One region of the Micromonospora zamorensis genome, then DNA from elsewhere that is predicted to be linked to it. Evidence: riboswitches for the same ligand, from Rfam matches in the RefSeq annotation. Region 1 holds a riboswitch; each other region holds the start of a gene.
What was found. A riboswitch is a leader RNA that binds a small molecule or an ion and turns the genes downstream of it on or off. The one in region 1 is predicted to bind cobalamin.
Positions count from the first base shown of each region.

Region 2: linked by a shared signal. The riboswitch ahead of GA0070619_RS16210 (acyl-CoA thioesterase) and the one ahead of GA0070619_RS29850 (ABC transporter substrate-binding protein) in region 1 are both predicted to bind cobalamin.
Region 3: linked by a shared signal. The riboswitch ahead of GA0070619_RS10015 (CbtB domain-containing protein) and the one ahead of GA0070619_RS29850 (ABC transporter substrate-binding protein) in region 1 are both predicted to bind cobalamin.

Region 1 covers NZ_LT607755.1:6,630,877-6,633,135, forward strand. The annotation lists gene GA0070619_RS29845 (M14 family metallopeptidase) at 1-1,137, shown strand, start outside; cobalamin riboswitch at 1,294-1,416, shown strand; gene GA0070619_RS29850 (ABC transporter substrate-binding protein) at 1,501-2,259, shown strand, end outside.
Region 2 covers NZ_LT607755.1:3,687,353-3,689,611, forward strand. The annotation lists gene GA0070619_RS16205 (DEAD/DEAH box helicase family protein) at 1-501, shown strand, start outside; gene GA0070619_RS16210 (acyl-CoA thioesterase) at 805-1,248, opposite strand; cobalamin riboswitch at 1,444-1,658, opposite strand; gene GA0070619_RS16215 (copper resistance CopC family protein) at 1,790-2,259, shown strand, end outside.
Region 3 covers NZ_LT607755.1:2,374,143-2,376,401, forward strand. The annotation lists gene GA0070619_RS10005 (histidine phosphatase family protein) at 1-180, opposite strand, end outside; gene GA0070619_RS10010 (CbtA family protein) at 177-947, opposite strand; gene GA0070619_RS10015 (CbtB domain-containing protein) at 938-1,141, opposite strand; cobalamin riboswitch at 1,177-1,323, opposite strand; gene GA0070619_RS10020 (ABC transporter permease) at 1,978-2,259, shown strand, end outside.

The sequences.
Region 1 (2,259 bases):
CCCAACAGTGGTTCGTCCAACGTCGGCACCGACCTGAACCGCAACTGGTCCTACAACTGGGGTTGCTGCGGCGGCTCGTCCGGCACCACCTCGTCGGAGACCTACCGGGGGCCGTCGGCGTTCTCCGCACCCGAGACGCAGGCGCTGCGCAACTTCGTCAACGGTCGGGTGGTCGGTGGCGTGCAGCAGATCAAGGCCAACATCGACTTCCACACGTACTCGCAGCTGGTGCTCTGGCCCTACGGCTACACGACGGCGAACACCGCGACGGGCATGAACGCGGACCAGTACAACACCTTCGCCACCATCGGCCAGCAGATGGCGGCCACCAACAACTACACCCCGGAACAGTCCAGCGACCTCTACATCACCGACGGGGACAGCCTCGACTGGATGTGGGCCACCCACAACATCTGGGCGTACACCTTCGAGATGTACCCGGGCTCGTCCGGCGGTGGCGGCTTCTACCCGCCCGATGAGGTCATCCCAGCGCAGACCTCGCGCAACCGGGAGGCGGTGCTGCTGCTGAGCGAGTACGCCGACTGCCCGTACCGGGCCATCGGCAAGCAGGCGCAGTACTGCGGCAGCGGCGGTGGCGGCACCACGGTCTGGTCGGACACCTTCGAGACCGCCACCGGCTGGACCATCAACCCGTCCGGCACCGACACCGCCACCCTCGGCGCGTTCGAGCGGGGCGCCGCCCAGGCGACCACGTCCTCCGGCGCCAAGCAGCTCACCCCGTACGCCGGATCCAACGACCTGGTCACCGGCCGGCTCGCCGGTTCGGCGGCCGGTGACTACGACGTCGACGGCGGCGTGACCAGTGCCAGGTCCCCGGCGGTGACCCTGCCGTCGTCCGGCACGCTGAGCCTCTCGCTGGCCTGGTACCTGGCGCACGGCTCGAACGCCTCGTCGGCGGACTACCTGCGGGTGAGCGTGGTGCACAACGGCGGCACCACCGCGCTGCTCACCCAGGCTGGCGCGGCGACCAACCGCAACGGGAGCTGGGCGGTGGCCAACCTCAACCTCACCCCGTACGCCGGGCAGTCGGTCCGCATCCTCGTTGAGGCGGCGGACGCCTCCGGCGCCAGCCTGGTAGAGGCGGCTGTGGACAACGTCACCATCACGTCCTCCTGATCGGGTGGGGCCCCGCTCCGCCCCGCGGGGCCCCACCACCCGTTTCCGAACACCACCAACTCGGACATACGCCCTCCGACGGTCACCGTGTGACGGTTCCGGGGGATCGACTCGCGGCGATCGGCGCGTGATCGATCCGGCACGTCCCGGCGGTGCGCTACCGTCTTACCGACCAGTCCGCAGCGAAGCCGGTGCGAAACCCGGCGCTGTCCCGCAACTGTGATGCCCCACCCGACGGTGGGGACGAGCCAGGTCGCCTGCGGATCGGTCGCGAAACGCGCTCTCGAGGAAGGGCGCCTCGTGGGCGGGCGTACGAAAGTCCTGTCGGCGAAGCACCACACTCCTCGACCGACAGGAGGCCCCATGTTCAGACGTACCCCTCGGCTCTTCGCCGCGACCCTCGCGGTCGCCGCGCTGGCCCTCGCCGCCTGCGCCGAGAAGGCCGACGACAAGCCGACCACCGGCACCGCGGCCGCCGCCTACCCGGTCACGGTCGGCACGCTCACCCTCGACAAGCGCCCCGAGAAGATCGTCGCGCTGTCGCCGACCGCCACCGAGATGCTCTTCGCGATCGGTGCCGGCCCGCAGGTGACCGCCGTCGACGACCAGTCCAACTATCCGGCCGACGCGCCCAAGAGCGACATCTCCGCCTTCCAGCCGAACGCCGAGGCGATCGCCGGCAAGAACCCCGACCTGGTGGTGCTCTCCGACGACCGCAACAAGATCGTCGAGCAGCTCGGCAAGCTGAAGATCCCGGTGTACCAGACCCCGGCGGCCACCACGCTCGACGACACGTACCGGCAGATCACCGAGCTGGGCACGCTGACCGGGCACGCCGACCAGGCCACCGACGTCGCCAGCCGGATGAAGGACGACATCGCCAAGCTGGTCAAGGACGTGCCGCAGCGCGCAGAGAAGCTCACCTACTACCACGAGCTGGGCCCCGAGCTGTACAGCGCGACCAGCAAGACCTTCATCGGCACGCTCTACAGCCAGATCGGTCTGACCAACATCGCCGACCCCGCCGACGCGGACGGCAAGAGCGCCGGCTACCCGCAGTTGTCCCAGGAGTTCATCGTCAAGGCCAACCCGGACTTCGTCTTCCTGGCCGACTCCAAGTGC
Region 2 (2,259 bases), 2.9 Mb from region 1:
GGCAAGACGACGACCAGCTCGCTCGTGCAGCAACTGATCCCGGACTCACGGGTATTCGACGCCGAAAAGGTCGGCGAGATGCTCATGACCATCACGCCGGGACTACCCGAGACTGACAACTTCCAGCACTGGCCGCCGTGGCGGCAACTCGTCGTCGAGACCGCCCGCCGCGTGCTCGACTACACCGGCGGCACGTTGGTGATACCCATGACTGTCCTGGTCGAGCAGTACTGGCGCGAAATCAGTACGGGCCTCGCCCAACATGCCATCCCGGTAAGGCACTTCGTCCTTCACGCTGACGAAGACACCCTCCGCGGACGTATCGAGGGAGAACACCGCGTTCCGTCTGCGTTCCGTCTCAAGTACCTCGAGCCCTACGCCGACGCGGCCCGCACGTGGCTGCATGCCGAGGCCGAGGTCATCGACACCACGCACCTGTCTCCCGCCCAGGCCGCCGCGCAGATCGTCCTCCGAGCTACCGGGGAAAGCTCAGGTGCCTAACCTCGGCTTGGAATCGCGCTGATTGGCACTCTGGATAATTGCGCCAGCCAGCAGACAGGCACGGAGCGTTCAGGTCAACGCCGTAGGGGTATCGGTGCTGGCTGATGTTGACCGCTGCATCGGACACGCCGGCCGCTTTGGTGTGAGCTGATCTCGACGCAAAGCCTCCGGGTACGGTCAAGCCCGTGGGCCTTCGATCGGCGAACTTATGCGGCCTCCTTCCTGAGCTGCAGTGACCTAACGACGCTCACGCGCAGGGCTACTCGGACCGGTCAGCGCCGCAACGGGCGGACCGAGCGCTTCTCAGCCCTCGGCGCCGTCGAGCAGCGCGCGCCGTAGCGCCAGGCGGTGCTCCCGGCGGATCTCCGCCTCCCGGTACCGTCGCCGGTCCCCGTCGGTCTCCGGCAGCAGCGGCGGCACCGTACGAGGCTGACCGTCGTCGTCGATGGCGACCATGACCAGGTGGGCGGTGGCCACGTCGGTGGGCGGCACCGCCCGGTCCCACCGGTCGGCGGTCACCTTGACGGCCACCTCCATCGAGCTGCGGCCGGCCCAGGTGATCCGGGCGTCGACGTGCACGACGTCGCCGACCCGCACCGCGCGCAGGAACGCCGTCTCGTCGATGGCGGCGGTCACCGCCGGCCCGTCGGAGTGCCGTGCGGCGACCACACCGGCGACGGAGTCGATGAGGTTGAGGATCCGGCCGCCGTGCACCGTACCCATCAGGTTGGTGTGGTGCTGGTCCATGATCTGCGACAGGGTCAGGTGCGACGCCGACGGCGCTCGGCCGGCGATCGTGGTGGTGTCGTGCACAGCGGTAGTCCGTCCCTCGGGAAACCACACCGCCGGGTCGCGGGCACACGCTGACGAGGACGCGCCCGCGCCACACGCACGGCCCGTCACCCGCTCAGCCCACCCACGAGGCCGACGGCAGCGCACACGGTTGTGTACGCGGCGCCGGCAGGTCTTCGGACTCGCGGGCCTGACCGGTCGCGCCGGTCCCCTACTGGCCGTCGCTTCCCAGGCCTGCTGGCCCAGTGCTGATGACGGCGGTCGTTCCCACTCACCGCTGCGGGGCAGCCCCGGATTTCCACCGGGTTCCCTCTTACGACGCCCAGTCGGTCACGACGGGGCGAACCAGCGCCGCCGGCAGCATAGCTGGCCAGGGAATCCGCCCGCCTGGCGCGTCGTACCGCGGCCGCGCGGCGTCCTCGTCATCAACTTTTGCCATCTGAGGAAAAAGATCGCCACCTCTTGAAAAAAGTCTCAAGGCGGTGAGGATATTCAAATGCGTCGTCTCCCTCAGACTTGCGGGCGGGTGGTCTCGGGCCTCCTCGCGTTCCTCCTCGCCTCGGCGGTCGCCCTCCTCGCGTCCGCCCAACCCGCCGCAGCTCACGGGACTCTCGCCATGTCCACTCCGGAGAGCGGCGCCACGGTGAACGAGCCGTTGACGTCGGTACAGCTCTACTTCACCGAGAAGGCCGCCGCCAACGCGTTCTTCACGATCACCGCCCCGGGCGGCGTCCGGGTCGACAACGGCTGGTCGTACGGGGAGCCGAAGCCGCTGGACAAGCCGGTGCGGGAATACTTCCTGGTCAACGGGCAGTTCGAGCCACGGGAGTACACGACGGGGTTCCCCGCGGTGGTGCCCGTCTCCCACCTGCCGGCCAAGGGCCAGTACTCGGTGAGCTACCTGTCGGTGGCCTCGGACGGCGACACCGTGCGGGGCACGTTGACCTTCCGCTACAACGGGCGGGT
Region 3 (2,259 bases), 2.8 Mb from region 1:
GCTGCACAGGCAGGTGTCGTGCATGCCGAGGTGCCCACGCCGGTCCGGATCCGCGTCGGCCTGGGCGAGGGCGGCGCGCAGACCGCCCTCGTCCAGGCCGTCGTCGGGTCCGCCGAAGCGGGCCCGACGCAGGGCGGCGGTGTGACCGTGGGCGACCAGCCGGAGGCTGGTGGCGGTCACGTGCTGGGCAGCGCGGCGGCGGCCCGACGGAGTCGATCGTGGTGCATCAGGGCCGCGAACAGCAGGCCGATCCCGGTCCAGAGCACCACCTGGGTGCCGAGGGAGGCCAGTCGGAAGTTCCACAGCAGCGTCGCGGGGAAGTCGGTGGGGACCTCCTGGAACGACGGAAGCACCACGTAGGACGCGACGGTGACCAGCAGGAAACCGCCGACGGCCGCGGCGACGCGTTGCCACAGTGGCGCCTGCGCGCCGACTGACCGGTAGCCCAGCGAGCCCGCCCACACGGCCACCAGACCGAGCACCACCATCAGCAGGTAGGTGGCGGTGCGTTGGTTGATGGTGGCCGGGTCGCCGACCGCCGGCGGGTTCGCCGGGTACTTGAGGAACGGCACGATCACCGCGCCGAGCAGCGCCGCACCGGCCAGCAGCAGGCCGGAGCGCCCGTCGTCGTCGGTCCGTCGCCGACGGGCCAGCAGGACGTACGCCGTAGCCAGCAGACCGCCCATCGCGGCGCCGAACAGGCCGGTGGCCAGGAACAGCCCACCGCGCTGGCCGCTCCGGGTGACCACTGCCTCGTCGTGCTGGTGCCCGCCAGCGGCGGGTTCGGCGTGCGAGGCCGCCTCCTCGATAGCGATGGCGGCCTCGACGTGCGGTTCGCCGGCGACGTAGGCGAACGTCCCGGCGAGCAGGCCAGCGATCAGGCCGGCGAGCAGGCCGCGGACGAGGACGGCGAGGAACGGGGGAGCGGTGGTGGCGTTCAGTGGCACGGAACACCGAGCAGGTGCCGGCCGTCGTGCATGAGCTCGTGCAGGTACGTCCCGCTGCGCGACACCGCACCCTGGTCGAACGCGACGAGGTAGGCCAGCAGGGTGAGCGCGACGACGGTCGCCAGGACCGTCCACAAAAGACGCGTGGTGCCAGCGGGATTCACCAACGGCTGGCTGGACGTGGAGCTGGACATATGATCACGAACCTCCCCGGGGATGACGCGTCCCCATCGCAAGGCTGCGGACGACCGAGCGTCCTGGCTCGCGGGCCCCATTTTGAGGTGGGGGAACCGCTCACAGTGGCGCGACCGCGCCGGAATCACACCGGCTTCCCTCGCGTCGCCGCAGATAGTGGGTCGACGGTATCGGTGCCGCCGCAGGCGGTCAACCCGGCCCCGCGTTGGGTGAAGCACCTGTGCTCGAGGACTCAGCGCCGCCCGATTCGTCAGATCAAAACTCGATCGCTGGCGGCGGGCATCGTCCGCCGCCGCCGAACCCGACGCGACGGCGAAGCTCTCCGAGCCGATGGCCGGGTGGACGGCGCGGCCTGGACGACGGTGGAACCGCGGCCCGCTGTCGAGCACGCGCTCGACAGCGATCGGCCCGGGCCGGCTGATTGTCGGCTCGGACCGGCAGGTGTGTCTGCTCGCCGCCTCGTGCACCGGCTGAGGCGGAACGAGGCGAGCGCGGCGGGCGTCGAAGGCATAGCATGTTATCGATAACAATCGGATTGTGGTTCGTTGGCTCGCGGGGCGGCCATCGACAACAGATCATGCCGTTCTGGTCGGACGTAGGGCTCCGAAGGCTCGCGTAACGACGGCAAAACATGGTCGCAAGACCTTGGCAACACACGTACGTGCATGGCATGGTAACGCCTGATCAAGGGAAACATCCGACCTATCTCCATGGGTGGTGCGGGCTTCGAGTCCGTCTCTCCCTGCCGAGGAGGCTCGGCCGGTCACCGGTGCTCCGCTCGCCGACGGCTCTCCCGTCGCGTGCGGCGCCACGCTTGGGGAGGTCAGGGCCGACGATGAGCACCGTCGAGGCAACCACCGGCACGCAGCACGGCACGCCCAGCGACTGGTTCCGGGAACGGATCTCCCACGCCGTCTCCGAGCTGACCGCCGCCACCGCGCTCGTCGTGCTGTTCATCGTGTTGAGCGTCGCCAGTCCCTACTTCCTGACCGCGGACAACCTCTTCAACATCGGGGCGCAGACCGCGGTGATCGCCATCATCGCCACGGCGCAGACGATGGTCATCATCACGAAGGGCATCGACCTCTCCGTGGGGTCGGTCGCCGCGCTCGCCGGC